2 regions of the Lysinibacillus sp. G1-3 genome follow, and region 2 is predicted to be linked to the other one. Evidence: a T-box and tRNA genes for the amino acid it is inferred to sense, from the RefSeq annotation. Region 2 holds a T-box; the other holds one or more tRNA genes.
What was found. The T-box of region 2 lies ahead of ileS (isoleucine--tRNA ligase). A T-box ahead of a tRNA ligase gene usually reads a tRNA of that ligase, here a tRNA-Ile.
Positions count from the first base shown of each region.

Region 1: it encodes a tRNA-Ile, which carries the amino acid that the T-box ahead of ileS (isoleucine--tRNA ligase) is inferred to sense. The anticodon was not compared.

Region 1 covers NZ_JBWHYQ010000018.1:119,101-123,243, reverse strand. The annotation lists tRNA gene ACVYAD_RS19270 (tRNA-Asp) at 14-89, shown strand; tRNA gene ACVYAD_RS19265 (tRNA-Thr) at 102-174, shown strand; tRNA gene ACVYAD_RS19260 (tRNA-Tyr) at 184-267, shown strand; tRNA gene ACVYAD_RS19255 (tRNA-Trp) at 273-346, shown strand; tRNA gene ACVYAD_RS19250 (tRNA-His) at 394-469, shown strand; tRNA gene ACVYAD_RS19245 (tRNA-Gln) at 480-554, shown strand; tRNA gene ACVYAD_RS19240 (tRNA-Lys) at 570-642, shown strand; tRNA gene ACVYAD_RS19235 (tRNA-Arg) at 658-734, shown strand; tRNA gene ACVYAD_RS19230 (tRNA-Pro) at 753-829, shown strand; tRNA gene ACVYAD_RS19225 (tRNA-Ala) at 843-918, shown strand; tRNA gene ACVYAD_RS19220 (tRNA-Ser) at 931-1,023, shown strand; tRNA gene ACVYAD_RS19215 (tRNA-Phe) at 1,034-1,109, shown strand; tRNA gene ACVYAD_RS19210 (tRNA-Gly) at 1,113-1,186, shown strand; tRNA gene ACVYAD_RS19205 (tRNA-Ile) at 1,194-1,270, shown strand; tRNA gene ACVYAD_RS19200 (tRNA-Asn) at 1,275-1,351, shown strand; tRNA gene ACVYAD_RS19195 (tRNA-Glu) at 1,353-1,424, shown strand; gene ACVYAD_RS19190 (nitric oxide synthase oxygenase) at 1,831-2,877, shown strand; gene ACVYAD_RS19185 (CynX/NimT family MFS transporter) at 2,957-4,143, opposite strand, start outside.
Region 2 covers NZ_JBWHYQ010000001.1:112,120-140,149, reverse strand. The annotation lists gene ACVYAD_RS00660 (dihydroorotase) at 1-920, opposite strand, end outside; gene ACVYAD_RS00655 (aspartate carbamoyltransferase catalytic subunit) at 922-1,800, opposite strand; gene ACVYAD_RS00650 (solute carrier family 23 protein) at 1,983-3,293, opposite strand; gene pyrR (bifunctional pyr operon transcriptional regulator/uracil phosphoribosyltransferase PyrR) at 3,313-3,855, opposite strand; gene ACVYAD_RS00640 (RluA family pseudouridine synthase) at 4,099-5,010, opposite strand; gene lspA (signal peptidase II) at 5,007-5,486, opposite strand; gene ACVYAD_RS00630 (sodium/solute symporter) at 5,938-7,506, opposite strand; gene ACVYAD_RS00625 (hypothetical protein) at 7,531-7,866, opposite strand; gene ACVYAD_RS00620 (helix-turn-helix transcriptional regulator) at 8,104-9,282, shown strand; gene ileS (isoleucine--tRNA ligase) at 9,423-12,191, opposite strand; T-box leader at 12,475-12,694, opposite strand; gene ACVYAD_RS00610 (DivIVA domain-containing protein) at 13,004-13,528, opposite strand; gene ACVYAD_RS00605 (YlmH family RNA-binding protein) at 13,624-14,412, opposite strand; gene ACVYAD_RS00600 (YggT family protein) at 14,940-15,221, opposite strand; gene ACVYAD_RS00595 (cell division protein SepF) at 15,242-15,739, opposite strand; gene ACVYAD_RS00590 (YggS family pyridoxal phosphate-dependent enzyme) at 15,723-16,427, opposite strand; gene ACVYAD_RS00585 (PRC-barrel domain-containing protein) at 16,579-16,815, opposite strand; gene sigG (RNA polymerase sporulation sigma factor SigG) at 17,402-18,175, opposite strand; gene sigE (RNA polymerase sporulation sigma factor SigE) at 18,292-18,999, opposite strand; gene ACVYAD_RS00570 (sigma-E processing peptidase SpoIIGA) at 19,013-19,846, opposite strand; gene ftsZ (cell division protein FtsZ) at 20,281-21,438, opposite strand; gene ftsA (cell division protein FtsA) at 21,802-23,085, opposite strand; gene ACVYAD_RS00555 (small basic family protein) at 23,182-23,553, opposite strand; gene ACVYAD_RS00550 (DUF881 domain-containing protein) at 23,557-24,276, opposite strand; gene ACVYAD_RS00545 (DUF881 domain-containing protein) at 24,347-25,072, opposite strand; gene ACVYAD_RS00540 (cell division protein FtsQ/DivIB) at 25,053-25,871, opposite strand; gene ACVYAD_RS00535 (FtsW/RodA/SpoVE family cell cycle protein) at 25,892-26,971, opposite strand; gene murD (UDP-N-acetylmuramoyl-L-alanine--D-glutamate ligase) at 27,012-28,030, opposite strand, start outside.

The sequences.
Region 1 (4,143 bases), on a different contig from region 2:
CCGCAACCAAAATGGTCCCGTGGTGTAGCGGTTAACATGCCTGCCTGTCACGCAGGAGATCGCCGGTTCGATCCCGGTCGGGACCGCCATTTTTTTTTTTTGCCGGTGTAGCTCAGTTGGTAGAGCAACTGACTTGTAATCAGTAGGTCGTGGGTTCGACTCCTATCGCCGGCATCATCCCTCGGAGGGGTAGCGAAGAGGCTAAACGCGGCGGACTGTAAATCCGCTCCTTAGGGTTCGGCGGTTCGAATCCGTCCCCCTCCACCATTTTTAGGGGCATAGTTCAACGGTAGAATAGAGGTCTCCAAAACCTTTGGTGTGGGTTCGATTCCTACTGCCCCTGCCAGGTTTCTAGGTACTCGTTATCAAACACTGCTGTGATTATATATAGTGGCGATTGTGGCGAAGTGGTTAACGCACCGGATTGTGGTTCCGGCATTCGTGGGTTCGATTCCCATCAGTCGCCCCATTTTAATAATTGGGGTATAGCCAAGCGGTAAGGCAACGGATTTTGATTCCGTCATGCCTAGGTTCGAATCCTAGTACCCCAGCCATTCATTTTTTAATAGGAGCCATTAGCTCAGTTGGTAGAGCATCTGACTTTTAATCAGAGGGTCGAAGGTTCGAGTCCTTCATGGCTCATCAGTTTTTATAAATGCGCCCGTAGCTCAATTGGATAGAGCGTCTGACTACGGATCAGAAGGTTATGGGTTCGACTCCTGTCGGGCGCGCCAAATAAAGCCTAATAGTATCGGAATGTAGCTCAGCTTGGTAGAGCACTTGGTTTGGGACCAAGGGGTCGTAGGTTCGAATCCTGTCATTCCGACCATCTTTCCTAACAAGGGGCCTTAGCTCAGCTGGGAGAGCGCCTGCCTTGCACGCAGGAGGTCAGCGGTTCGATCCCGCTAGGCTCCACCATTTATATATTACGGAGGTATACCCAAGTCTGGCTGAAGGGATCGGTCTTGAAAACCGACAGGCGGGTAACACCGCGCGGGGGTTCGAATCCCTCTACCTCCTCCATATTTTTTTCGGGTCAGTAGCTCAGTTGGTAGAGCATTAGATTGAAGCTCTAAGTGTCGGCGGTTCGATTCCGTCCTGACCCACCATCTGCGGGTGTAGTTTAATGGTAAAACCTCAGCCTTCCAAGCTGATGTCGTGAGTTCGATTCTCATCACCCGCTCCAAAATAATGGGCCTATAGCTCAGCTGGTTAGAGCGCACGCCTGATAAGCGTGAGGTCGATGGTTCGAGTCCATTTAGGCCCACCATTATTCCGAAGTAGCTCAGTTGGTAGTAGCACCTGACTGTTAATCAGGTTGTCGCAGGTTCGAGTCCTGCCTTCGGAGCCACGGCCCCTTGGTCAAGTGGTTAAGACACCGCCCTTTCACGGCGGTAACACGGGTTCGAATCCCGTAGGGGTCATCAAGCATGTTGCACATTCGTGTAACATGCTTTTTTTATGCCAATTAAAAGCTAAAAAGGATCACCCTTTGTGTTAGGAAGTTTTATTTCGAATAGCCGTGTTATAACGTCTATTCCTAAGTATTGCGAAGGGCTTAATCATGATAAAAAAAATCGGTTTTGCAACTGAAGATATCTCTTGTATAACCAATTTCTACATACAAAAAGGCTTTGTCCTTTATAATCCCCTGAAATTCTCATAATAGCACTTGAAGCGAATGTGTCTATCTTTTCCCTAGTCCCAAAAAATGATAAGAAATATTGAACAAAGTATTTCATATATAAAATATGTATGTTTTTTTGCAGATTTTTTCGTGGTGATAATAGTTCCATTCCTCTAATATGAGGGTAGATGGAGGAGTTCGATATGAATTTACATGAAGTACAACGATTTTTAGAACTTTATCAAGTAGAGCAAGACGAGTCAAAAACATGGCTAGAAAATAAATTACAGTATATTAAAACAACTGGACAATATATACCGACAACGGAAGAACTAATCTTTGGTGCACGAGTGGCGTGGCGTAATAGTAATAAATGTATTGGTCGATTGTTTTGGCAATCGCTGCATGTTGTTGATGCCCGTGATCTTTCACATGAAGAGGATATCTTCAACGCTTTGCTTAAACATATTCAATACGCAACAAATGATGGGAAAATTCGCCCGACAATAACGATTTTTGCACCAGGGCGAGTTCGTATATGGAATCATCAGCTAATTCGCTATGCTGGCTATGAAACGGAATCTGGAATCGTTGGTGATCTGCATTCCGTTGCGTTTACAAAAGTATGTGAATCACTTGGCTGGCAGGGTGAGAGAACAGCATTTGATGTGCTTCCGCTTGTCGTACAGGTGGATGATAGAGAGCCACAAGTGTTTATAATCCCTGACGAATATGTACTAGAGGTACCGATTCGCCACCCAGAATCTTCTCAAGTAGAAAAGCTAGGATTAAAATGGTATGCAGTGCCGATTATTTCGAGCATGCGCTTCCAAATGGCAGGTATCGACTTTGAGGCAGCTCCATTCAATGGTTGGTATATGGGTACAGAAATTGGGGCACGTAATTTAGCAGATCATGATCGCTATAATATGCTACCCGCTATAGCAGAAATTTTTAACCTTGATACAACTAAACAGGCTTCTCTATGGCGTGACCGAGCATTAGTTGAGCTGAATATGGCCGTTCTACATTCTTTTAAAGAAGATGGTGTGAGCATTGTAGATCATCATACAGCTGCACAACAATTTAAATTGTTTGAGGAAGCAGAAGCAGCAGCAAATCGCGAAGTTACAGGCAATTGGACATGGTTGATTCCACCTCTTTCACCAGCTACAACCCATATTTATCACAAGCCTTATGTTAATGTTTACAATACACCGAACTATTTTTATCAGAAACCACCTTATTAATAGAGAAAGGCAGCTCACGTTAACTTTATTTCAGCGAGTGTCCAAACACTTGCTGAAATAAGATTATGAGCTACCTTTTTTAATTTACATATTCATTTTTAGAAGCTCTAAATGAACATAAGAAGAGTATGAATGCTACGACAACAAATAACCAACCAGTGATATCCCAGCCACCAAATATATCATGTAAATAACCAAATAAAATTGGACCGATTGCGGCTAATAAATATCCTAATGATTGTGCAAAACCTGATAAATCAGCTGCCTCAAAAGCGGTACGGGTACGTAATGTAAAGAACATCATCGCTAATGAGAATGAAGCTCCTCCGGCTAAGCCTAGTAGTACCATCCAAAGTATAGCGAGGTTCGTCCATTCCATTACTAGTCCGATAAAGCCAATTAAGTAAAATGCCGTAAACATGAATACGAGAGGTCGTTGAGATGTCATTTTACTAGCAATAATAGGCACAGCTAAGGCCATTGGGACTTGTGAAAATTGCATGATGGAAAACATCCATCCTGCACGATCTGCAGCTAATCCTTGTGCTATATATATTTCAGGAATCCAAGCAGCGGTTGTATAGAATAATAACGACTGAAATCCCATAGCTCCCGCTACTGCCCAAGTAACAGGTGATTTCCATAAAGGTGTACGTTCTTTCGTAGTTTTAACATTAGGCTCCGGCTTATTAAATTTCAACTGTGGAATCCAAATTAAAATGGTTAACGCCACAAGAACAAGTGCGACTGCCAGAGCACCTTGCCAGCCAATGGATGAATGGGCAACAGGATAGCTAACGCCAGCGCCAAGCCCAGCTGTCAAATTCATCGACATTGTGAAAAATGCCATAAGCAAACCTACGTGATAAGGAAACTTCAATTTAAGTAATCCTGGAATAAGTACGTTACCGAATGAAATGGCTATACCAATTAGCGCAGTGCCAAATACGAGCAAACTAGTTGTGCCGAGGGAGCGTAGTACAATCCCTAATGCCAAAAGAATAGTCGATAAAAATAATGTTAGTTCTAGCCCGATTTTACGTGCGACAATTGGTACAAAAGGTGAGATAATTGCAAAAGCTAGCAATGGGATTGTTGTTAGAAAGCCCGCTAATGCATAGGATATGCCGAGGTCTTCTCGGATAAAGGAAATAATAGGTCCAACAACTGTTAGTGGCATCCGTAATGTCGAGGCAATACAAATTACGCCGATCACTAGTAATAAGGTTGTACCTTTCCAGTTAATTTTCCTGCTAGGATAAGTAT
Region 2 (28,030 bases):
GGAGCATGGTCTGTAGCGATACAATCGATCGTGCCGTCTAGCAGCGCTGCGTGAAGTGAGTCTTTATCATCAATTCCACGTATCGGAGGATTCATTTTCCAGTTTGCATCATCCGATGGAATATCCATTTCTTCAAGTAATAAATGGTGTGGGCAAACTTCTGCTGTGACACGTATTCCTGCTGCTTTCGCATCTCGTACTGCACGTACAGATTCCTTCGTTGATACGTGACATACGTGGTAGCGTGCTCCAGCTGCTTCTGCCAGTAGAACATCTCGGGCAATTTGAACGGATTCACAAATCGATGGAATTCCTGGTAAACCAAGCTCTTTATTACGTTTTCCTTCATGCATTACGCCGTCGTAAATTAATGAGTTATCTTCACAGTGTGCGACAACAACCACATCGTGCTGTGCTGCATCCTTCATTTGCTCATACATTGTTGATGCAAGTTGGATCCCAACACCATCATCTGAAAATGCGACTGCTCCATGTGCTTTTAATTCTTCAATATTTGTACGAACCTCACCTGAGATGTCCCTTGTTAATGAGCCGTATGGAAGTACTCGAATTGCTGCACTTTCTTTAATAAGACCGTTAATTAGCTGCATATTTTCTACTGAATCTGGCACTGGTTTTGTATTTGGCATCGCGCAAATTGTTGTGAAGCCGCCTTTTGCTGCTGATGCTGAACCTGTAGCAATTGTTTCTTTATGTTCAAAGCCCGGCTCACGTAAATGTGTGTGAACATCCACAAAGCCTGGTGCAACAACTAAACCATTTCCTTCGATTACTTCTGCGCCTGCTACAGTTACATTTTGACCTATTTCAGTAATTTTGCCGTCTACCATCGCGATATTTACTGTTTGTAGCTCGCCTTGTTCATTTACCATTTGTACATTTTGAAGAACTTTTGTCATGTTACTCTCTCCCCTTTAAAATTGTTTCTACAATAGCCATTCGTGTATAAACACCATTTCGAACTTGCTCGAAAATTCTAGAACGCTCGCATTCTACTAGCTCCGAAGCAATTTCTACATCACGATTGACCGGTGCTGGATGCATGATAATTGCCTTTTCTTTCATTTGTTTCTCACGTTCAACTGTTAAACCGTACTCTTCATGATAGCCCTCTTTTGAGAAGCTTTTATTTACTTTATGACGTTCATGCTGCACACGAAGTAACATAATCACATCGCTTATTTCGATTAAATCATCCCAAGAATGATGCGCTTCGAAACTTCCTTGCCACTCTTCCGGACAAAGGAAATGAACATTTGCCCCTAGTCGTTGTAACGCTAACGCATTCGATTTCGCTACACGGCTATGGCATATATCTCCAGCGATTGTCACATTTAACCCTTCAAAAGAACCAAACTCTTTTTTGATTGTATAAAGATCTAATAGTGATTGAGACGGATGCTGACCAGTGCCGTCACCTCCGTTAATAATTGACACATCGATGCCTTCAAGTAGTTCATTGTAATACGCATCTTCCTTTGCGCGAATGACTACTGCGTCTATACCAATCATTTCTAACGTCTTTACCGTATCGTACAATGTCTCTCCTTTAGAGACGCTCGAAAAGCTACCGTCAAACGGGATAACGGTACAGCCAACTTTGCGCTCTGCCATTTCAAAGCTTGTTTTCGTGCGCGTACTTGGTTCAAAAAATAAATTTGCAACGTTGTATGGGCGAGATAACGATGATGCCTCACCATTCTCAAAGGCTTGCGCACGATCTAGAATGTGGTTAATTTCTTCAATTGTTAAATGTTCCATCGATAATAAGTTCTTCATTGTAACCTCCGTAGGGTGTGTTTCATGAACGTTATGAAACGTTTTCTAAAATAAAAGCCCCGTTGATGTCATCAACGAGGCATAAGGAGGCGCGACAAACTACAGCAGGATCCATTCCTACTTTTAGACTGTCTACAACTTCCCTTTTTTTGCCTCTCTGGACAATTCATTAAAAGGTACTTTTATGAATTTTTATTTTGATTGTACGGTATTGGTATATCCGCTTCTTTTTTACCTGGTAGGATGGCATTTAAAAGAACACCGATAATCGCTGCTAATGCCATACCTTCGATACTTAGTGATTCTGAAACAACGAACTTCGCACCACCGATACCGATGACCAAAATAACTGAGGCGATGACCAAGTTACGACTATTACCAAAGTCGATATGGTTATCCACTAACATTCGTAATCCACTTGCTGCAATTATACCGAAGAGTAAGATGGAAACCCCACCAAGTACAGCTGTTGGAATTGTTGCAATAACTGCCATTGCTTTCCCGAAGAATGACAGTAAAATGGCTACGACTGCTGCACCTGCAATGACATACACACTGTAAACTCGAGTGATCGCAAGGACACCGATATTTTCACCGTAAGTTGTTTTCGGCGGACCACCGATTAGTGCACTAATAAATGTACCAAGACCGTCCCCTAATAACGAACGATGTAAGCCTGGCTCTTTAATATAATCTCGATTGACCACTTTACCTAATACTAACTGGTGACCAATATGCTCGGAAATCGTTACGATAACGATTGGCACCATTGTTAGGAGCAGCGTTGTTGTGATTTCAAACTCATAGTGCACACCTGGGATTAAGAAGTCAGGTAGTGCAAAGAAATCAGCTTTCGCAATTGGTGAGTAATCAACTATGTCGATCATCATTGAGTAAACATATCCTACGATTAAGCCAATTAAGATTGGCATTGTGCTTAAAATGCCTTTAAAGGCAATCGTGAAAATAATGGCTGTAAATAAAGTCACTAGCGCTGCTGAGAAGTGTAAAAAGTTATATTTCCCATCTACATTCATCGCCATATTGACCGCTGTCCCTGATAGTCCAAGACCTATTACCATAATGACAGGGCCCACCACAATTGGTGGTAAAATTTTCATAATCCATTTATAGCCGCTTTTCCAGATGATAAGGGATACGATGCCATATGTAATCCCTACTGCCATAGCACCAATCATTGCATGACCAGGATTTACACTGGAACCATCTTTATTTAAGCCACCTGCCGCTAGTAAAATCGGCGCAATAAAGGCAAATGATGATCCTAAATAAGCAGGTACTTGAAATTTCGTAATTAATAAGAAGAACAGTGTAGCAATCCCACTCGTTAATAGAGCAATCGCTGGACTAAGACCAACCAACTGAGGAACTAAGATCGTTGACCCAAACATGGCGAACATGTGCTGGAAACTTAATGTCACTAGTTGGACTGGGGTCGGTTTATCTTTAACATCTAATACTGCATTTGACATAATGTTTCCTCACTTTAAGTTAGTCTTCTTTATAAATAATGACGCAATCTTCTCCGTCTACTTCTTGTAAATTTACGACTATACGTTCAGCTCCAGATGTCGGAACATTTTTACCAACATAATCAGCTCTTATTGGTAGCTCTCTATGCCCTCTGTCGATCAGTACTGCAAGTTGAATTTGACCTGGTCTCCCTAGATCCATCACTGCATCTAGCGCTGCGCGTACTGTTCGTCCCGTATAGAGTACATCATCGACTAAAATAATTTTTTGATTGACGACCTCATAATCGATATCGACTTGCTCAACATGTGCCTGTTCATTATCATGCTTTGTCGTTAAATCATCTCGATAGAGAGTGATGTCAAGCTCCCCCGTACGGATTGGTTTGCCTTCAATTTTTTCAATCCGTTCTGCTAGGCGTCTTGCAAGATAGGCACCTCGCGTTTTAATACCAACTAAAATACATTCGTCGATCCCTTTATTGCGTTCAATAATTTCGTGTGCTATGCGCGTTAACGCTCTTGCCATAGATGGTCCATCTAATAACTCATTTTGTGCCATGTAAGTTTCCTCCTCTCTTCTATCTATTATTGGGTCATGTGTCCATAAAAAAACCTCTCGAGGCGAATAGCCTGAGAGGGTTATATACGTGTTTAAATAGCGTGTCAAAAAAAATTTGCAGCACAAATTTTTCGCAACACTTTCACATGTACCTTCTCAGCCTCTCTGGACTGCCATTAAAGGTGAATATTTAGTTAAGTTGTTCATTCACTTTTGTTAGTATAGACCTTCTTTACCTATACGTCAATGCTTATTTCTTAAATCTAGTAATAATTGTTCATAATCAGCAGGAAGTTGCGCTTCGAACTGCAAATATTCACCTGATGTAGGATGATCGAAGCCTAATACACCCGCATGTAATACTTGTCCACCAAAGTCGATCGTCTTTTTCGGTCCATATTTCGGGTCACCAACAAGTGGAAATCCAATATAATTCATATGGACACGAATTTGGTGCGTGCGTCCTGTTTCTAAACGACATTCTAGTAATGAATAGTCGCCAAAGCGTTCGATAACTTGGAAGTGGGTTACTGCATGCTTACCTTTGTCGACAACTGCTTGTTTTTGACGATCTTTTTGATCTCGACCAATAGGTGCATCAATTGTTCCTTTATCATGTGCAATATGCCCGTGAACGAGCGCAGTATATTTACGTGTCACTGTTTTATTGACTAGCTGATTCACTAACGATTCATGAGCTGCATCATTTTTAGCCACCATCAATAATCCTGATGTATCTTTATCAATACGATGCACAATTCCCGGACGCATAATGCCATTGATACCCGATAAATCCTTACAATGGTACATTAAACCATTAACGAGTGTACCCGTCATATGTCCAGGCGCTGGATGGACAACCATGCCCTTTGGTTTATTCACAACAAGGACATCCGCATCTTCATAAACAATATCAAGATCTAAGTTTTCAGCAATGACATCTAATGGCTCCGCTTCAGGTACATCGATTTCTACAACATCCCCTACTTTTACCTTATACTTCGCCTTTACAGTCTCTCCATTTACTTTAATAATACCATCAGTAATCCAATTACCAATTTGTGTACGCGACCACTCTGATTGCACACTCGAAAGCGCCTTATCAATGCGCTCTCCCTTTTGTTGTTCTTCCATTGTATATGATACTTGCGTCATTTTTTCACCTGTTTCTTTCCTTTTTTATCTTCCATTATTATGCCAATCATTAATATTACTACCGCCATTGTTAAAGCTGCATCCGCAATATTAAAGATCGGGAAATCATAATTAATTACTGGAATTAATACACTTACAAAATCGACCACTTCACCTCTAAATATACGGTCAATAAAATTCCCTATAGCTCCGCCTAATAAAAACATTAGGCCAACTTGAAAAATCGGTTTACCTTTAGCCTCTTTATGATAAAAGTATAGAATGGCACAAATAACACCTATCGTGACAATGCTAAATAACCACATTTGGCCTTCTAACATTCCCCATGCTGCTCCTCTATTTCGATGAGACAATATCCCAAACCATGGATCCCATACTGAAATTCGTTCACCAAACTCCATATTTTTCACAATCAGCCACTTTGTCCATTGATCTAAAAGAATCACGAATGCGGCTAATCCATAATATTTATACACAGACACTCCTCCGTTCGCTCAACATCTAACCTATTCTACCATAACAGCCCATCTCAGAATAACTAATATAGCATGAAAATATAGGTCATCACCATATTGTAGGGTTGATTTTTGCTTGGATTTGGGTGTGCTTTCCGTAGTTTCGACTGTTCTTTCCGTCGCTCTAGCAGTTTTATCCGTCACTTCAGCTGCTTTATCCGTCACTCTGGCTGTTCTTTCCGTCGACCGGTCTTCTTTCCGTCACTTCGGCTGTTTTATCCGTCGCTTCAACTCTTCTTTCCGTCACTCTGGCTGTTCTTTCCGTCGACCTGTTCTCCTTCCGTCCCTCTGACAGTTCTATCCGTTGCCCGCTCTTTTTTCTGCCGTCAACTTCACTTCAATAAAAAAGCTATCGCCATCACTTCATAAGTAATGGCAATAGCTTATCAATTTTTATTCAAATTATATCGTTTTAAGCTGTTTCAGACTCTTTTGAATGCACACGCTTCATGAAATCATTGACATCAGCCGGTACTTTTCGATCTAATAATGACACAATAATAACGGATAAGAATCCTACAGGCACTGTGATGATGCCTGGGATTTTAAATTGTAAGAAGCTTGGTAATGTTCCTGGAAGAAAAATCATCCACATCGATACACCAAGACCAATGAGTAAACCCGCAATTGCTCCTTTTTCTGTCATTCCTCTCCACCAAATACCTAAAATAAATATTGGTGTAAATGTACTCGCCGCAACAGTAAAGGCAAGTGCCACTAAATGGCCAATGGATGCATCCTTAACTAGTAAACCCAATGCTCCATATAAAATACCTAATAAAACGATGGCTACTTTCCCTGCAACTACTCGTTGTTTTTCTGTAATATCCTTTTTCATAACGCTTGCATATAAATCATGGGCTAATGCACCTGAGCTTGTAATAAATAACCCTGATAAATTTGAGAATATGGCCGCAAACGCACCTGCTATGACTAGTCCAAGCAGCCATTTACCTCCTAGTGCAAGTGCTGTTGTAGGAATCACCATATTGTTCCCACCAAGCACTAGATCACGCATGACTTCCTCACTTGCTGTACCCGAGATAAAAATAGAACGACCTACAACTCCTAAATATACTGCTAATAAGAAAAACGTACTGGCAATCCCAATCGCCATCAATGCTGATTTACGAGCCGCCTTCGCACTTGGATTCGTATAGAATCTTAGTAGAATATGTGGCAGACCAATTGTACCTAGCGCTAAACCAATTGTCATACTGATAGTTTGCCAAAATGTTGGGAAATAGAAACCTGTTCCCGTCCAAGCAGCACCATCAAAATTAACATTATTTCCATCTAAGGCATATGGTGATGTTCCTGTAATAGGACCGCTGAATGAATTAATAGCAGCTAAAATCTTATCGTAATGCAAACCACTATACATTGCCGCAATCAACATAACAGCAAACGCTCCAAGACGAATCCAAAGCTCTAAAGCTTGGTTGATTGTTGTTCCTTTCATACCGCCTATTCCTACATAGAAAACCATTACAATACATGTAAAGATAATGCCGAATTCATATGAAGTCCCAAAAAACATACTTAAAATTTGTGCCGCCCCTAATAATTGTGGCGCTGCATAAAAACCAGAAATCGCCAAAACAACAGCTACTGCTACTAGCCGAGCTCGTCTACTATGAAAACGATAAGCTAAAAAATCGGCAACGGTAAATGCCCCAAATCTTCTTAACGGGCCTGCCACAAAAATAGCTAGCAACGTCAATCCGATGGAGAAGCAAAATGCATAGTAAGCACCGTCATACCCTAATTGGAAAGTCAAACCGGCTATCCCGAGAAATGTAGCAGCACTTAAATAGTCTCCCCCAATTGCCGAACCATTTGTAAACCATCCAAAACTGCGTCCCCCAACAAAGAAATCGGATGCTGTTGCATTTCTTTTCGTTAAATACGTAATGTATACAATTGTCCCCATTAAAGCAATAGTCATTAACATCTTCGGTTCTAATAGAGCTTTCATCATTCTACATATCCCCCTTAGCTAAAACTACTTATTCAGTGTTTCGTATTTCTTAAGGCGCTTCTCGTACAATGTTGTATGCACATACGCAATAATAAAAGCCATTACCATCATCACGACGGTTGTCACAAACCATGTTACTGTCATACCGCCCAAAATTTTCTTGAAAGCAAGCTCTGGAGCAAACCAGTTCATAACCGGAATACTAAAAATTAAAATGAAATAAAATACCGTTAAGCTAAAACCTGTAGTAAACTCATCTTTCATAATTTTGTTAGTAGTTGCATCTAGTGGTGGAAGATCCTTAACATCGATAGTTCCAGCTTCCACATATTCATAATCATTACTCCCTACTTCTGCCATATTTCAGCTCTCCCTTCCTGTTTCAGTAAATAATTGTCTGAAATTTCAAATTATTATTTACTACAATTATTTTATTCTATTTAATCTATAAAATAGTTACAAAATACTGCTGTATTAGTACAAAAAAATGCTATTTTAAGTTAAAATATTTTTATTATTCCCTATTTATAATAGAAGGGTGATGTTAGCATTTTAAATATTGTTTGGTACATTGAAAATTCAAATGAACAACAACAAATGAGCTACTGGCTAGATGAGTTCCTGCCCAATACTTTTATTAATTGCGAAGAACCCAAAACAGAGATTTCCGCTATCATTGTCTATGAAATTAACCGTTTATTTGACTGGGTAAAGATAAACCGGTTAAAAAGAAATTATCCTAATAGTATAATTGTCCCTATTGTTGCAGAACACCTTACCTACTCAACTGGTATAGCCATTGAACTAAACTTGACTGCACTTCTCATAAAACCGTTACAGAAAGCAAAATTTCTACGCATTGTTAAAAAGCTTTATACGTCCTATCAAGCAAAACAAGCAAGTACTCTTACAATGCTTGAGTTATCACAGCAAATTTCCCAAGATCATACTTCGCCATTCCGAGAAGCTTTTTTAAAACGACTTATACGTGGAGAGGTTGAAAGTGAGCAGGAAATAATCCAGTCTTCTTCTTTTTTATCGAGGCATTGTATCCCAAATATCGTGTTTTTAATCCAGGGTTATATAGATGTGAATGAAGATCGACCTTACCCTCATGATGCAAGCAGTGTGATCACCAATGTGTTTCACCAAAACTTTGCTAATAAAGTACCTATATCTTTTTTACATTTTGAACGTTATTTACTGTTGCTTATGCGCATTCCTAATGAATACACATCATTTAAGCATTGGTCGGAGGGGGTAGCTTGTTTACTTAAGGTTATTGAAACGTTAAAAAAAGATTATTGCATCCATCTTTTTATGGGGATTGGTGGCGTTTTTCAGGACGCCATGCAAGTAAAGGAATCCTATAGCCAAGCTCGAAAAGCTCGAAGGAAACCTCCTGTTCATAGTATTCATGTACGGTTTTATGAGGATTTAACAAAGCAAGAACAGCTCCAAAAAGCTATTCAATATATCGAGGAGCACTATGATGAACAACTTGCGATCAGTAACGTTGCCAAATACAGCAATTTTAGTGCTACTCATTTTAGCAGATTGTTTAAAAAAGAGATTGGCCGCAATTTTGTTGATTATGTAGCTTTTACACGTATCATAAAGTCACTACCGTATTTGCGAAAATACGATTATACCATTGAAAAGATCTCCTTCATCTGTGGCTTCAACACACCTAATTATTTCAGCCTTACGTTTAAGAAATATGTTGGTATATCCCCAACTGACTACCGCAATACACAAGAAATATTCTTTAAATAGTGCTTCAAATTTCTTAGAAATCACTCCATGACAAAAAAGAATCTGCTAGACCTCAGGTGACAAAATAAAAAACGCAAGCCCCCCATCATCAAGGAGACTTGCGTTATTAATTACATAGAATGCAGATTCTTATTTTTAAATTAAGCGTAATACGTTTCTACAACTTCTGCACAACGCGCGCACACTGTTGGATGTGCTTCATTTGAACCGACTGTTTCAGAAATTGACCAGCAACGCTCACATTTTTCACCTGTTGCTTTTTCTACAACGATCGAAGCATGTTCTAAAGCTAATGCATCTGCTGGCGCAGCTTCTATTGATGCTACTTCAAAGGCAGAAACGATTGAAAGTTGTGCAAAATTAATGCTTGCATCATTTAATAATGCTGCCACATCTTCATTCGCATAAACTGTCACTTTCGCTTCAAGTGATTTACCAATTGTTTTTGCATTACGAGCTTCCTCTAATGCTTTTAAAACATCATCACGAACATCAATAATTTTTACCCATTTCTCACATAGACTTTCGAAGTTTTCATGCTCATCTACCTCTGGGAAGTCTGTTAATTGTACAGATACCTCTTCTACAACACCTTGAGCATGTAAGTAAGACCACATCTCGTCACTTGTATGAGGGATAATAGGTGACATTACTTTTACTAACGTCATTAATGTGTCATAAATAACCGTTTGCATTGCACGACGGTCTTTGTTGTCATGACCTTCGATGTACACAACATCTTTTGCAATATCTAAATAGAATGAAGATAATTCTACAGCAACAAAGTTATTCACTGCATGATACACAGCCGCGAAATCATAGCGATCATATGCAGCACGAACAGTTTTTAAAACATCTTGTAAGCGCATATAAACGTATTGATCCATTTCACGAAGGTCTGCATATGCTACACGATCTTTCGTCGCATCAAAATCAGCTACATTTCCGTGTAAGAAACGGAATGTGTTACGGATTTTTCGATAAACCTCAGAAACTTGCTTCAACATATCCATTGAGATTCGAACGTCTGCTGTATAATCTACAGATGCAACCCATAAACGAAGAATATCTGCTCCGTATTGATCCATCACCTTTTTAGGGATAATGACATTTCCTAAAGACTTACTCATCTTACGACCTTCACCATCTAGAACGAAACCATGTGTTAATAGTCCCTTATATGGTGCATAGCCATTAATAGCTACAGAAGTAATTAATGATGAGTTAAACCATCCACGGTGTTGGTCAGAACCTTCTAAATATAAATCAGCTGGATACTTCATACCACGCTCTACTAGCACACCTTGGTGAGAAGAACCCGAGTCAAACCAAACGTCCATAATATCGTTTTCTTTTGTAAATTCACCGTTCGGGCTACCAGAGTGTGTGAAGCCTTCAGGTAATAATTCTTTAGCTGTTTTTTGGAACCAAATATTTGACCCATGTTCACGGAATAAAGCTGAGATATGAGCAATTGTTTCTGGTGTAATAATTGGCTCTCCATTTTCAGCATAGAAAATTGGAATTGGCACGCCCCATGCACGCTGACGTGAAATTACCCAGTCTCCACGGTCACGGATCATATTATAAAGTCGAGTTTCACCCCAAGCAGGTGTAAAAGTTGTTGATTTTACAGCCCCTAGTAACTCATCACGGAATGCATCAACCGACGCAAACCATTGTGGTGTTGCACGGTAAATAACTGGTTTTTTCGTACGCCAGTCATGTGGATATGAGTGTGTAAAGAAGTTAAGCTTTTCTAAAGCACCTACTTCTTTTAATTTTTCAGTGATTAATTTGTTGGCATCATTATAGAATACACCTTCAAAACCAGGTGCTTCATCTGTATAGCAGCCGCTATTATCAACTGGGCTAAGAATTGGTAGACCATATTGTTTACTAATATGATAGTCATCTTCACCGTGTCCTGGTGCTGTATGAACACAGCCAGTACCCGCTTCAGCAGTTACGTGCTCTCCAACCATTACAAGAGATTCACGGTCATAGAATGGATGCTGTGCAACAACTCGGTCTAACGCTTCACCTTTAACTTCTTGCACAACTTCATATGCTTCCCATTCAAGTTCGTTAGCAACTTTTTCTAATAATTCTTTTGCAATGATGAATTTTTTATCTGCAACTGCCACAACAACATAAATAAATTCAGGGTTTACAGAAATCCCTAAGTTCGCTGGAATTGTCCAAGGTGTTGTTGTCCAAATGATCATTTTAGCATCTGCTGGAACTACACCTTTAGCATCTTTAAGCGCAAAGCTTACATAAATAGAAGGCGATTTAACATCTTGATATTCAATCTCTGCTTCTGCCAGTGCAGATTCAGAAGATGGAGACCAGTAAACTGGTTTTAAACCTTTATAAATATAGCCCTTTTCAGCCATCTTACCGAATACTTCGATTTGACGTGCTTCAAATTCAGGCTTTAATGTAATATATGGATTTTCCCAATCACCACGAACACCTAAACGGCGGAATTGTGTACGTTGGTTGTCAATTTGCTCGTATGCATACTCTTCACATAATTTACGGAATTCAGCAACAGACATTTCTTTACGCTTTACACCTTTGTTCGTAAGTGCTTGCTCAATTGGTAAACCATGAGTATCCCAACCTGGAATATAGTTTACATGATAACCATTCATAGAACGATGACGCGTAATCATATCTTTCAGCACTTTATTTAAAGCGTGACCGATATGGATATCACCATTTGCATATGGAGGTCCATCGTGTAACACATATTCAGGACATCCTTCTGTACGCTCCATCTGCAATTTATTAATGTCCATTTCGTCCCATTTTTCTTGCATCTTCGGTTCATTTGCCGGTAAGTTTCCACGCATTGGGAAATCTGTTTTTGGCATTAATAAAGTATCTTTGTACTCAACCATTTTTCAATTCCTCCTTTATGTTTACAAACAACAATTAAATGCTCATAGGCGCTCATACACTTACGACAGTTATTAGGCTTATCATTATAGCGTGTGGTTGAATTTCCGTTCCGGCTGGGCGCTACATAGAACCATTTCGAGAAATGCCCTCAAGTTCTAGTTATCGGCAAAATCAACACGTTTTAACAATGGATGTATAAGTTCAAACATAGGATTTAGCCATTTCATACTAATAGAGATGAAGCCAACCGTCATTTGAACATAAAAAAGCCTCTCAATCCCTGAAAGGGACGAGAAGCTTATACTCGCGGTACCACCCTAATTGTAGCACAAAATTGTACTACCACTTAAAGCACATTAACGTCGTGCACTACGAAATAACTTACTACATTCAGTTATTTAGCTCCGAAGTGATGTTCATTGTTATTTGTTTGTTTGGGCTCACACTATCCCCAAATCGCTTAACTACGCCTAACAAATACTGTCTTCGTCTTTGCCTGTTTGCATATGTGTTCAAAATAATTACTATTACCATAGTATATGAAAATCATACAATCACGTCAAGTTTCACTTATTGCTTCACAATGTCTACAATATAGATAGAATCAACTATGCCTCGGCATAATTGTGTCGGATTCGGCTTTGTGCTTAGTCCTGCGTGAGGGCCGACACGATGTCGGTCATTTCGGTAATGCCACGTTCTTAGACTGATTCCCTCTATTTCAGCAGGTGTTTGGACACCCACTGAAAAAGCAACTTAACTCGCATTCAACACACAACTTATAGAGGTGGAAGATGAATGCTGAAAAAAGTTAAACTTGATCGGCTTCTTGTGCTTCTTCGACAGATGCTTGAATTTCAGTAAGGTCAATATCATATTGTAGCAAATGATCCCAGTCATCTGCATTTAGTAAATCAAGCTGTGCCTCTACAAGCATTTTAAAACGATTACGGAATACTTTTGATTGCTTTTTCAGCTCATCAATTTCAATTGTCACTTTACGAGCCTTCGTTAAAGCCTCATTGATAATTCGATCAGCATTTTTTTCTGCTTCTTTTACAATCAGTTTAGCTTCTTTTTGAGAATTTCTTCGTACTTCGTCAGCTGCCTCTTGCGCAACAACAATTGACTTTTGTAACGTTTCCTCTAAAGAATTAAAATGTCTCGCTTGTTCTAAGGAAATCTCCAGTTGTCTGTCTACTTCCTTCTTTTCCCGTAACAAAATCTCATAGTCTTTAATAATTTGATCTAAAAATTCATTTACTTCATCTTCAGCGTAACCTCTGAAGGATTTAGTAAACTCCTTATTATGTATATCAATAGGTGATAACGGCATACGATCCTTCTCTCCTTTACATGTACATTCATACTTTCTATTATACAATTGTTCCAACAACTTAGCAGTAAAAATTAATGAAATTTACTTGATTTTCAGCTTTTTTGGGCCAATCGACCGATTTGTAATCGAATTTTATCTTTTTTTGTACGTCCTTCCGTCATCATAATTTTTATTCGACCACTTCCACGTACAGATAAAATGTCTCCTTCTTGTAATTCAAACGCAACTGTATCCCGTTCAGTCCAATTGATACGTACCTTTTTACCTGTAATTAATGCTTGTGCCTTCTGGCGAGAAGTATTTAATACCGTTGAAATAATAACATCTAAACGCATAGAGGAAACAGTATGAGATTCTTCTATCCACTCTTCCTCGTTTTGTAGCAGCGCCTCTGTCTCTTTAATCGATTCTACATGTACCTTTACTTTGCCGATGCCTGTTAAATGTAAGCGTACATATTCCGCTACCTCATTCGCTACTACAAATTGTACTAGATGTTCATTCACACGAATATCACCGAATTTGCCCCGATTCAGCCCTAAAGATAATAAAGCTCCAAGAACATCCGGATGTCGTAGTTGGACAAATTTCACAGGGTATTGAATCGTAAATACGGTAAGCTGAAAATCTTCTTCCACAGGCTCATAATAGGTAGGATAAATCAGCATGCGTTGTCTCTCTGCATTATCAAAGAGCCCAGCATTAGCTGTTTTCAATGTGTCATATTGTCCAATAATCGATGTAACAATAAAACGTTGACGAGGATCTAGAAAATCAGTAAGCTTTGGAGCGTATCGATCCTCTACTTCATGCTGCCAGCTCACAACCTGTTCAATAAAAGGCTGTTCATCTTTTCTAAAATGCTGTATTAAATGCTCCATGTTTACTCCACCTTTATTATCTCTCATTTACTAGCACAATTTTATCGGTATTTTTTGGTTTTATATCAAAAAATATTGGTTATCTTTTTTTGAACATACAAATTAATCAGGGGGCTCTGATTTCCGCTACGGGCTACTCGCTTTCCCGTGGGAGTCGAGTAGCCCTACGCTACAATCAGTAAAATGGGTATATTCTGCAAAATATCCACAAAAAATTGTTATATTTAATAATAGTTGTAGCGGACCCCATCACTCAAATCAACATTACGTTTAAACTAATGCCACCTCAACTTTTAGTGAATAAGTAAAAATATATGTAATTATATTAGGGATGCATTTCATACCAACAATACTTTTTAATTTTAGTATTGTTCCTTAAATTCAGTTAGATTTGCTTTAGTAATGCCCGAACACTAATCTATACTCCTACTTAGGCATTCTAGGAATAATGACAATAAAGCAACCTTTTTTGTTAAATGTAGTATTCCCCATAAATAAAAAATCCCCACCGTTCGTGAGGATTTTTTTTAAATCAACATTTCGTAAATTTTTAAAATAACAATAAACAGCCCTTTTTGAATATAGTTAAGGAGAAATATTGCTACGATAGGTGAAATATCAATCATGCCGATTGGCGGAATAAATTTTCTGAAAATTCCAAGATAGGGTTCACATAATTTTGTTAAAATACGTCCAACTGATGTATTTTGAACAGCAGGCACCCAGGACATTAACACATATGCGACTAGCATTAGTGAGTATACATAAAATGCTATAGACACATACTTCAAGATTAAATAAAATGTCATATAAACTACAATCCTCGCTATTAATTATCGTCTAAAATAAAATTCGAAATTTCGCCAGATACTTCTACATTTTCAGGTGTGCATAGGAAAATGTCTTTACCGATTCTTTGAATATCGCCGCCGAGTGCATACACTGTGCCACTTAAAAAATCAATAATTCGTACACCTTGATCTCGCTCAATTCGTTGTAAATTGACGATCGTTGCACGCCTATTTTTTAAATGTTCTGCAATGTCCTGCGCTTCGGCATAAACTCTAGGTTCAACTAATACAACTTTTGCACCTTTAGAATTCATTGCTGCCTGCAAACTAACAATATTGTTTGTAGGCGTTGTACTCTGCGGAAAAATTTCCTGAACCGGTGCCTTACGCTCCTTCATAACTTTTTTAGGCTTTACCGATTGGATTTGTTGCTGTTGTTGTACGGGTTGCTGCTGTTGAATAGGAGCTTGAGTAATTTCTTCTTCTATTTCTTCCTCAAGATAAAAGAAATTTTTAATTTTATTTTTCATGCTCATCCTGTTCCCCTCTTTCATTTCCAACAAGAGCCGTTCCAACTCGTACAAATGTAGCCCCTTCTTCTACCGCAATTTCAAAGTCATTAGACATGCCCATTGATAACTCGGTACAAGGCGCATGTGCGAATCCTTGCTCGGCTATTTGCTGTTGACATTGTTTTAATTGCTTAAAAACAGAGTGAATAATTGTATCCTCATCAGTATTCGGTGCCATCGTCATTAAACCAACAACTTGAACTTTCGTAAAACTTTTTAATGATTCAATAAAAGGGAGGACTTCTTCAATCGATAAACCATGTTTTGACTCTTCGCCCGATACATTAACTTGTACAAAGCATTTAACAGGTTTGTCTGCTCTTTTTTCAATTTCTTGCGCTAAACTTAAACGATCTAGTGAATGTAAATAATCGATACTGTTAATGACCTGTTTGACCTTACGTGTTTGTAAAGAACCGATATAATGCCAATGTACATCAGCTTGAATCGCTTCAGTTTTACGATTTAAGCCTTCTGGACGGTTCTCTCCTAAATGAATAAGGCCTGCATCAATTGCTTCTTGTGTTCTTTCTACAGAAACTTCTTTTGTCACTGCAATAATTTGAACTTTCTCTGCTTCACGATTTGCACGTTTTTTTGCTGCTTGTATAAGATCATTAATTTTCTTCAAATTTGTTAAGATTTTTGTCAATGTTTTTCCCAACTTTACAACAATAGTTTCTTATATTGTAACAAGCAATGCTTGAATTATCAATGAATAGCCTGACCTATGTGAAAGTACATTTTACCCTGGCAACGCTTTAAAATGCTTAGATTTTTAATATGCATAATAATTTTGTCTTTTAGGATATTGCTTTTACTAAAATGACATCCTTTCCAACTACAAGTACATCTTTCATATACACTTTCCTAACCGATTCTTCCCCGCGAAAAAGCCCTAAATATTTTCGGGGCTCTGCAATCATAAAAGCCGTTACATAGCCTGTTTCTTTGGATACCTCTGCATCTACCACAAATCCTAAAAAGCGTCCGTTCCCTGCTTCAATTACTTCTTTTTGCTGTAACATCGAGAAACGCATTTTATCCCTCCTAAATCAATTACTCTCAACATCGTTTTTATCTCAACAAACTATGTTTTCTCTTTATATTTATGTGTTTATTGTTGGTTAAATGAAAATGAAATGATCAAGTAATCTCTCTTTGGCAAAACGAAGGGGCGATTTCCGTTTCAGGCTACTCGCTTTCCTGCGGGCGAGCGTCGAGCCGCTTCCTTCGCTACGCTTCGTGCAGGGTCTCGCTGTCTCGCTTTCCCACTGGAGTCGAGTAGCCTTCCACTCCAATCAGCGATGGCGTAGAATTTCAATAGTGGACGGTATAACAACAAACCTTAAGTTAACACTTCGCCTTCGCATAGACAAAACCCTTTTGCTAAAGTTCGTTTTATCACTTAAATTATAGCGATTGGAAGGGGATACATGCTATATGAATTTGTTGATCTTCGTTACGACTGGGCGACTCCTTGGGGATTAGCAATAGAGGAGCGAAGGCTAAAAGCACCCAGTCGGAACGGAAATCGCCCCCTCGTCTTGCTGAGGGGCCCTACTTAATTTATACCATTGACATAAATTAAAATGCGCACCGAGAACTCGGGTGCGCATTGTGTTTTTACTTATAATCTTTCTGCATTGTTTCAATTGCATTTTTTTCTAGACGTGAAATTTGCGCTTGAGAGATCCCCAATTCTTTTGCAATTTCAGTTTGTGTCTCACCGTAATAAAAACGCTTTGCAACAATCATTTGTTGACGATCATCTAACTTTTGTAAACTTTCCTTTACCGACACGTAGGCTACCCATTGATCTTCTGATACATCATCATCACGTAATTGATCCATCATATAAACAGCGTCTCCGCCGTCTGAATAAATAGGCTCCTGTAAGGAAACTGGATCTTGAATGGCATCTAAAGCAAATAAAACATCTTCCTTTTTCATGTCAATCATATCAGCAATTTCTTCAATCGTTGGTTCTCGTAAATTATCGGTTATCCATTGCTCTTTTGCCTGCATTGCCTTATATGCAATATCTCTTAGAGAGCGAGAAACACGCAATGCATGATGATCACGCAGATGGCGACGAATTTCACCTATGATCATTGGCACAGCATATGTTGAAAATCGTACATTATGCTTCAAATCAAAATGATCAATGGCTTTCATGAGGCCAATACAGCCTACTTGAAATAAATCATCTGCCTGTTCACCCCTATAGGCAAATCTACCGACAATACTGAGCACTAACCTTAAATTGCACATTACAAGCTCTTCCCTAATCTCAGTTTCTCCAGCTTGTAAACGAATAAATAGTTCCTTCATTTCCTCGTGCTTTAAAATTGGCAAAGTCGATGTATCTAAGCCGCAAAGATCTACTTTAGTTCGCATATATTCGATTCCTCCGGATGTTATTCTCTGACTAAACCGTTACATCAGTTTGTCCGAGAGAAACGAGAATATGCACAAAAGCTACGACCAATTTTAGGTAGGGTAAATTTCCCTCTCTAAGAAATTGGTTGATTCAAATTTTCACGTAGATCTTGAATAATTTTCTTCTCTAATCGGGAAATATATGATTGTGAAATACCTAAATGATCAGCAACTTCTTTTTGAGTCATTTCAATTTTTCCATTGAGGCCAAAACGACATTCCATAATATATCTTTCACGCGCGCCTAGTAAATTAATCGCATGAAACATATGTTGACGCTCAATTTTCTTCTCTACATTGTCTAAAATAATATGCTCTTCCGTTCCTAAAATATCAGACAATAACAATTCATTTCCATCAGCATCTGAGTTTAATGGTTCATCTAATGAAACTTCACCCTTCATGCGACTTGTTTTACGTAAATGCATCAAAATTTCATTTTCAATACAACGTGATGCGTATGTGGCAAGCTTAATATTTTTATCAGTATTGAACGTTTCAATCGCCTTAATTAAACCGATTGAGCCAATACTTATTAAATCCTCAATCGGTGTTCCCGTATTATCAAAACGTCTAGCAATATAAACAACAAGACGCAAATTACGTTCAATTAGTGTATCTCTAGCTCTTAAATCACCATTCATAAAGGATGCAATGACTGTAACTTCTTCTTCTCGACTTAATGGCACTGGCAATGAATCATTTCCCCCTATATAGTACGTTTCACGACTCCGAAACTTACTCCAAAATTTTTTCAAGCTAGCAAGTAGCCTAAGAAGCAATAGTTCTCCCCCTCTATGAGTTATTTGAAAGCGCTGAAAAATGTAAAATTGCTGCTGTGCTGTGCGGAAAATTTTTAGCCTTTTTTGTTAATACGATATATTCATTCGTTTTCACTTGTGAGTGCTCCCCTTTTATATGCCACTCATCAAAGCGGAAACCTAGTACAACCGACTGCTGTTGCACTGTATTGACATGAATAAATCGAATATAACGCTGATAATCTTCTGAAAACATGGATACATTATACGGATCAGTTTCTTGCCATTCTATCAATGATTTGCAGAATGCTGCAGGTAAATGTGAGCGTAATGCTGCATAAGAGACAAAGTGAACAGGTTTTCCTGATAGTGGCTCAATTGCTTGATTCCCTGTATCTACAAATGCAGAAAGTGGTATCGTGATATCAAAAATTTTTAAATTCGTATCAAACACAAACTGACCACTTAACCGCTCAAGCTTTACAAATCCCCATTGCTTATAAAAAGCAGCAAGGTTACCAACTGCTAATAGTAGGCAAATAATTATAAAATGGACAGCAGAAAGATTTTTTAAATACGGTTGTAACGCTGTTAATAATCCACCAATAATGATTGTTGCTGTTAAAACAATCGGTCCTTGCTTCTGAAAGCTTCGAATCTTAAAGCGAAAAGCTATGCCGATTAGTAAGATAAAGCTCAGTATTGTCATTAACAGCATTTGACCACCTATTACAGCTACAAAACTACTACATATAGAACTCATTAATAATCTCGTGTTCTTTACAAAAACCCCTGTTACTCTCGCTGTAAACGTAAGTATCGCTAGATTAAAAAGTGTATTAATGAGCACCAGCCATTCTCCATACATAACAGCCGCCTCCTACTTACAAAGTTAGCATGTTACACCCACAAATATTGTCAAACAATCGCATCATTTCATAAAAATGTTTTGACAAAATACATCCTTTCCTTACACATTTGAACATAATTAATTTTTAAGTCACTGGAAATATCAATGAAATAATGCTGTCATATTAAATGAAGTATATGTTTTTTTGCAAAACGAGAGGTTGATTTCCGTTCCGACTGGGCACTTTGTTTTTGTGTGAAAGTGTACTCTTAACGGAGTGACAGTGACAACACAATGAAGGAAACGGCTCGATGCTCGCCACTGAGGAAAACGAGTAGCCTGGAACAGATAAAGAGGCAACAACATTCATAACATAATAGTTTTCAACAACACAAAAAAGCTCGTATTTCACATAATGTAAAATACGAGCTTTATAAAGTTTGGATGCTGACTTATCCGCGATTTTTACGATTGCGTAAAAATGCCGGTACTTCAAGCGTGTCATCCTGTACATAATTTTGTTGATTTTGACGTGGTAGTTCTTGCTGCACATGCACTTCTTGACGTTGCTCACGGATCGGAGCTTGCTGTTGTTGCGTAGCTTGTCTATTTGCATTTAACGTCGGTCGTGGAGCATTACGCTGTTGCTGTAAAGCTTCCTCTGAGAAGCCAGTTGCAATTACTGTCACAATAATTTCATCTTTTAGATTTTCGTTAATAACAGAACCGAAAATCATATTTACTTCTTCATCTGATGCTGATGCTACAATATCTGCAGCCTCTTGTACTTCAAATAGGCTAAGATTTGATCCACCAGTAATGTTCATAAGGACACCTTTAGCGCCATCAATTGATGATTCAAGTAATGGACTTGAAATTGCTTTTTTAGCCGCTTCTGCAGCACGATTTTCACCTGTAGCAATACCAATACCCATTAACGCTGAACCTTTGTTAGACATAATTGTTTTTACGTCTGCAAAGTCTAAGTTAATAAGACCTGGCGTTGCAATTAAATCTGAAATACCTTGTACACCTTGTCGTAAAACATTATCTGCTTCACGGAATGCTTCTAGCATTGGTGTAGATTTATCGACAATTTGTAATAACTTGTCGTTCGGAATAACGATTAAAGTATCAACAGACTCTTTCATGCCACCGATACCACCGATAGCTTGTGTTTGTCGTTTGCGACCTTCAAACGTAAATGGACGAGTTACAACACCAACTGTAAGGGCTCCTAGATCGCGAGCAATTTGTGCGATTACTGGCGCGGCACCAGTACCAGTTCCTCCGCCCATTCCAGCTGTAACGAATACCATATCTGCACCACGAAGAACTTCCTCTAATTGTTCACGGCTCTCTTCTGCAGCTTTTTTCCCTACTTCAGGATTAGCACCTGCACCTAATCCACGTGTAAGTTTTGTACCAATTTGTAGCTTAATTTCTGCCTTCGATAAATTTAAGGCCTGTGCATCTGTGTTTACTGCGATAAAGTCAACACCTTGTACACCATGTTCTATCATTCGATTGACAGCGTTGTTACCGCCGCCACCAACACCAATGACTTTTATTACTGCAAGTTGATCAACACTTGTATCAAATTCTAACATTTCTTTTTCCTCCCACGGTAACTCGACTCTGTATCATTCATTACGCATTCAAGATCAATTATGCCTCGGTATAATTGCGTCCGGAATCGGCTTTGTGCTTAGGCCTGCACGAGGGCCGACACGATGTCGGTCATTTCGGTAATGCCACAGGACGTGGCGTTTTTACCGATGCAGGTCAGTTAGCCGTTATCGCATGGATGCGATGATCTTAGGCTAACATCCCCTAAGAACTCATTTCCGATTCCGTGACATCCGCCGGAGGCATTAACTTCTTTCAGCAGGTGTTTGGACATCTGCTAAAAGTAGCTTAAATCCGCATTCATTTCACCACCTATAGAGGTGGGAGACTTCAGCTGAAAGAAGTTAATCAAAAAACTTATCAAATAATTTTTTTGCTCTTCCGATTACGCTTCCTTTTGGTTCTGAAGGTGTAGCATATTCTTGCTTTTTAGGTGTGGCTGCAGGAGATCCTACAACTGCATATTCAATAGGTTGCGTATTAGCACTTTTTCCATAAAAATCATCTTCTAAATAGGCGTAACGAATAAGTCCAACTGCCGTCGTAAATGAAGGCTCTCTAACGCCAATATAGTCAGGTGTATATATTCTAACACGAGTTTGCAGAATCTGACGTGCCAGTTGAGCAATACCGTCAAGCTTTGCAACGCCTCCAGTCAAAACAACACCACCTGGTAAATCTCTAACACCTAGACGGGCTAACTCGTCAATGACTAATTCAAATAATTCTTCCAAACGAGCGCCAATTATTTCTGAAATATAGCGCTGGCTGTACTGATCTGTTGAATCTGTCCCTACAACCGGTACTTCGAAGAGTTCTTCATCAGATGCATCATCATAATAGGCATGTCCAAATTGATGTTTAATTTGCTCTGCCTGTTCTGTTGGTGTTTTTAAGACGATTGAAATATCTTTTGTAATATGATCGCCACCAATTGGAATGACACCTGTATGTGTTAATAATCCCTCTTCAAATACTGCGATAGTAGTTGAACCGCCTCCTAGATCAACAAACGCGGTTCCTTGGTTTTTTTCATCCTCCGATAATGCAAAAAAACCTGCGGCTAATGGTTGCAAATATATTTCTCGAATGCTTAGACCTGCACGTTCTACACAACGTAGAACATTGTGTAAAAGTGTTTTTGAAGTAGTAATCATTGTGGCATCCATTTCTAAACGGATGCCAATCATGCCTCGTGGATCTTTAATCTCATCTAAATTATCCACAATAAACTGTCTTGGAATAATATTCACTAATTCACGTTCAGGAGGTATTGACATGACTTGTGCAGATTCTACTACTCTATCTAAATCATCATCTGTAATTTCTCTATTTTCACTATTTACAGCGACTACACCTTTAACCAGCTGTAACATCGTCTGGTTAGCTGGAACACCTAAAACGACTTCATTAATTTGATATCCTGTCATTCGTTCAGCTTGATCTATTGCTTTTCGAATTGATTGAACTGTTGCATCAATATCAACAATCGCACCTTTTCGAACTCCATTCGATTTTACATTTCCGACCCCAATTACATGTAACTGACCGTCGCTCATTTCACCTATTAATACCTTGATAGAGGAAGATCCTATATCAAGAGAAATATATAAATCTTGCTGATTCAATTCGCTGCACCTCCTCGAAAAAATGCTCTTATTCTCATTCTATTGTAAATTCGGCATAATGTCTAAGCAAATCGAGCATTTAGCTCAACTTTTCTCTCATTCTATGGAATTTTTGTTCCTTTTGTGACGTTTCTCATCTATCTTAGTTAGTAAAATACGCCTAATTATTGCTATATTCTGGAACAAACGTACTCCGAAAGCGAAAATGGCCGCTAAATACAAATCTATTCCTAAATACACACCTAAAAAGGCTAATCCCGCTGCCAGAATTATATTAAAAAAGAATCCAGATACAAATACTTTATCGTCATATACTTGCTGTAATTGAGCACGAATACCGCCAAATAATGTATCTAAGGCTGCTAAAACAGCTATTGACAGATAATTTTCATAAATAGAGGGTATTTGCATATTTGTTAACAAGCCAAGGGCAAGTCCAAATATCAAACCTAGAAATGGTAGCCACATATATTATTCTCCTTTTTTCACCTCTGTTAAATAATCATTTGTCAATGGCTGATCAAATGCTGGGATTATTAAATGCTCTGTTGGTTCCTCTATTATTAAGTTAAAGTTGTCCATATAAAAGGAATCAATAAATGTGGAAGCCTGTAATGAATTGTACATTTTTTGTGCTTCCTTAAATGAGCTTGTCCCAACAAAAATTTCAAAGGGTGGTGCTGACAGTGGTACACTGTTCACTGTCGTCTTTCCATTTATGTCTCGAATGGCTGTTGTCTGGACAACTCGATTTCCATCTATCGAGACACTCGCTGCATTGTTTTTAAACAGAGCATTTAGTAATTGGGTTAGTAAATCAGGCGAAATTTCTTTGATTTCATACCCCATTTCTACTAATTCGGGCGCTGGTTCTACACGAAGTGCAACTCCGGGCCCTGTCACTTCCGTTAACCCGGCCTGTTGCTTTAAACGATTCAGCGTTTGATATAATGCCGACTGTAAATTTGCTTTCTCAGATTGCTCATAGCGACCCACTACTTCATTAAGTGAACGAATTTCTGCTAATAATGTGGAATGCCTTTGCTTTTCTTCTGCTAATTCCTCTCTTATGGCCCAAATATCTCGTGTATCTCGCTCAGCTGGTTGCTTTATGGTATTGTATTGTACCGCTATCATCAAACCGATAATAAATAGCACGATCGTTATTCGGGTATACATATTTTTTTTCAAAATAGCCCCTCCTAGACGTATCGTAACCCCTTACAGATTTACGCCTTAGATCTTAAATTAGAAAAATCGTTTAACTTTCTACTTTTGCTTTTGGCATCGTTAGCTTTTGCTCTTCTTCAAATGATACAACAATATTGTCATTTAATAATTGATCCACAACGCCACCTTTTAAGTTTAAGGAAGCTTTGAATGTTGCTGAATCTCCTACAGCCTCGATGACGAATGGAGCTGGATGTTGCTTGCCATCAATCGTAATGACTGGTCCATTACAGCGTATATAAGAATTCGCCAAAACACGTTGACCATTAATAGCAATTGCTTGAGCGCCAGAAATTTTAAGCTCATTGAGCAATTTAAAAATATGGCTTTCATGCACGATATAATCATTAGGATTAGCAGATTTTGGATCGTAATCACCATCTTGAAGAGTTATACGTATCCCTTTTCCTTCTGAATTTAAATCGCCTAACAACAAACGTAAATCCTCTGCTTCTTCAACAAGTTTTGTATAATCCTTTTTGCCAGCGACGAATGATTTTTCATACTTACGAATTTTTTCCTGCAAAGCATTCGCTTCTTCTGATAATTCTTTATTGCGCTCTTGCTGTGCAATTAACTCCTCACGATATGAATCCTCTTGCTCCAAAAGCTTTGGATTGGTCGAACCTGCATCTCGATTATCTTTTGCCTGGTTGTAGGAATAGCCAATGATAAACCCCATAGTTACACAAACAATAAGCAACTGAAATTGTTTTCTTGAAAAGAAATTTTCTTTGCTATTCTTTTTCTTGTTCATCTTTTTCCACTTCCTGGTCGGCCGCATCGGTATCTATATCAATAGCTGCTTGGTTGTACTCATTATTGAAAGGACGATAATACGAGCCTACCTCTAAATCGATAACTCCCTTCTCCAAATTTGAAATTTGTGCCACAAGTGAAGGGTAATGATTTAGCTTTTCTGCTAATGTTTGAATAACAGCTCGAACTTCATAGCCATCGTTCATATAGAGCTTGACTGCATTAGGGTTTGAGTTATTGCTATTAGTATTGACTTGAGAAATGAGAGTTAATACTTCTGGATTTAATTGTGCTAACTGCTTTACAAGTTTCTTAATTGTCTTTTCGCCAGATATGCCGATAAATACAGGTGCATCAATCGGGATTTCATCTCCAGCTTGATCAAAACGCTTGCCATTTTCAAGTAATGGATAATAAGTACCGTCACCAGCTAAGTACGCAACCTTTTTCCATTCTTTAATTTCTATTGCCACGCCTTGAGGCCAATTACGTTTAACATGTGCTTCTTTCACCCATTTATCCTTTAGTAATAATTTCTCTACCTCTTCTTCTTTAAATCCCCACATTGACTTCCCAGTTGCAAGAGTACTTGACTTCAAATAATATTGTTCTTCTACTAATCGAGCGCCATTGACTGTAATTTTGTTGATTTTACTGTAAGGAGATTGAAAATAAAGGAGTACTGCTAACACGATAAAGAAAAGTAATATTAGCACTATAAATTTCCGATTTGTACGCTTTTTTCGTCGCTTTTTTAGCGTAGGTATGCGATCTTCTATGTCAATTACTTTCTCCAAAAAGTACTCCTCCTTTATATTTATTTCGCTAATTGATAAATAATACCTATTATTAGCCACATTGTTACTAAAGATGTTCCTCCATAGCTGATAAAAGGTAATGTGACACCTGTTACAGGCACTAAACCAATCACTACTGCTATATTTAGAAATGCTTGTACGGCTAACATTGTTACAAGTCCGATGATCGCGTAATAAGATGTTCTTGTTTTAGCCTGCACTGCAAATTTATAGCCTGCATAAATCGTCAGTACGAAAAGTGCTAAAATAACAAGTCCACCAAACAATCCGACCTCTTCAAGGATTATTGCGTAAATAAAGTCATTTTGTGGTTCGGGTAAATATAAAAACTTTTGCCTACTTTGTCCAAAGCCATGCCCGAAAATCCCAGCCGGACCTATAGCCATTAACGACTGCACAGCCTGAAATCCACTTCCTAAAGGATCTAACCACGGATCAATAAATGCCTCAATTCGCTTTAGTCGGTATGGCGCTGTGACAATCAAGCCTACTAATCCAGCAATTCCAGCAATCATAAACATTGCATAAAGCTTTAAAGGATACCCTGCCACAAAAAACAATAAAAACACAGAAACAACGAGAATAAAAACTGAACCAAAATCGGGCTGTAGCATAATAAGTACAACGGGCAATAATAAGATCAATCCATGCCGCCAATTAACAATCGACGTACCCGTTTTATGCTGCGCTAAAATATGGCTCATGTATACAATGACGGTAATTTTCGCTAATTCAGCTGGCTGAATTGTTAGGGGACCTACGCCAATCCAGCTTTGAGAGCCATTTCGTACAAGTCCAATTCCCGGTATAAGTACAAGGACTAGTAAAACTAACGAAAATATATAGGCCATTTTCCAAAAGGACTGCTCTTTCAAAATATTTAATCGAACAGTGATTAAAAACACTACAATAGCTACGGCAAAGTATAGACTTTGCTTCATATAAAACGGCATTTTTCCACTATAATGAACGGCACTCCAATAGGTACCTGCAGAATAGACGAAAATAATGCCGATTATTGAAAGCATCAATGTTGTGACGAGCAATAAATAGCTTTCTTTTCCTCTCAGTAATGCCATCCTTCCAAGTCAAGTATATTCTAAAATAGTTACAGGCTCGTTACAGCTTCATTACAGCATCAATAAAAACATCGCCTCTTATTTCAAAGCTGTCATATTGATCCCAGCTTGCGCAAGCCGGAGATAGTAAAATAACATCGCCTTCTGCTGACATCGGCGCAGCATAGTGTACTGCATCCTCAACATTTTGGGCAATGACAGTTTGCTGTACACCACATGATTTTGCAAATTCTACAAAACGTAGTCCTGTTTCTCCAAAGGCAACAACACCTTTTACATGGCTCATACATGGACGTAATTCTTCAAACGAATGTCCTCGATCTAATCCACCTGCAAGTAAAATAACAGGTGCTTGGAATGCATCTAAAGCACTTTTTGTAGCTAAGCAATTTGTTGCTTTGGAGTCGTTGTAAATTTTGCGTCCGTTCCATTCACGCACAAATTGAGTACGATGACGAACGCCCCCAAACTTCGCTAGCACTTCTTCCATTTTAGCTTTGTCACAGCCAATTAAAATACAAGCTGCGACAGCTGCTAAAATGTTTTCTAAGTTATGCTTACCAGGCAAAGCGATATTCGCTCGATCTAAATACGGCTCACCTTGCCAATAAATTGTTGTGTCATCCGCACTAATTCCTTCATCCGTGCGTCCCTTAGAACTAAATGGTACCTTTTGAGCTTTTGATTTTGTTGCATAGCCAACAACAACCGGCTGATCAGCATTATAAATAAAATAATCGGTTTCATCTTGATTACGTGTAACACCAAATTTTGCATCAGCATAGTCATCAAATGTCCCGTGATAATCAAGATGTGCATCATAAAGATTTGTTAATATAGCAATCTTCGGCTTAAACGTTTTAATCCCCATTAATTGGAAGGATGATAACTCTGTAACAATTACATTATCCTTTTGTGCTTCTCTTGCAACACCACATGCAACTGTTCCTATATTCCCTGCAATTAACGGTTTTAAACTTCCGTTATTCAGCATGTCGAAAATTAACGTTGTTGTAGTTGTTTTACCGTTTGATCCTGTAATACCGACAAATGGCGCTT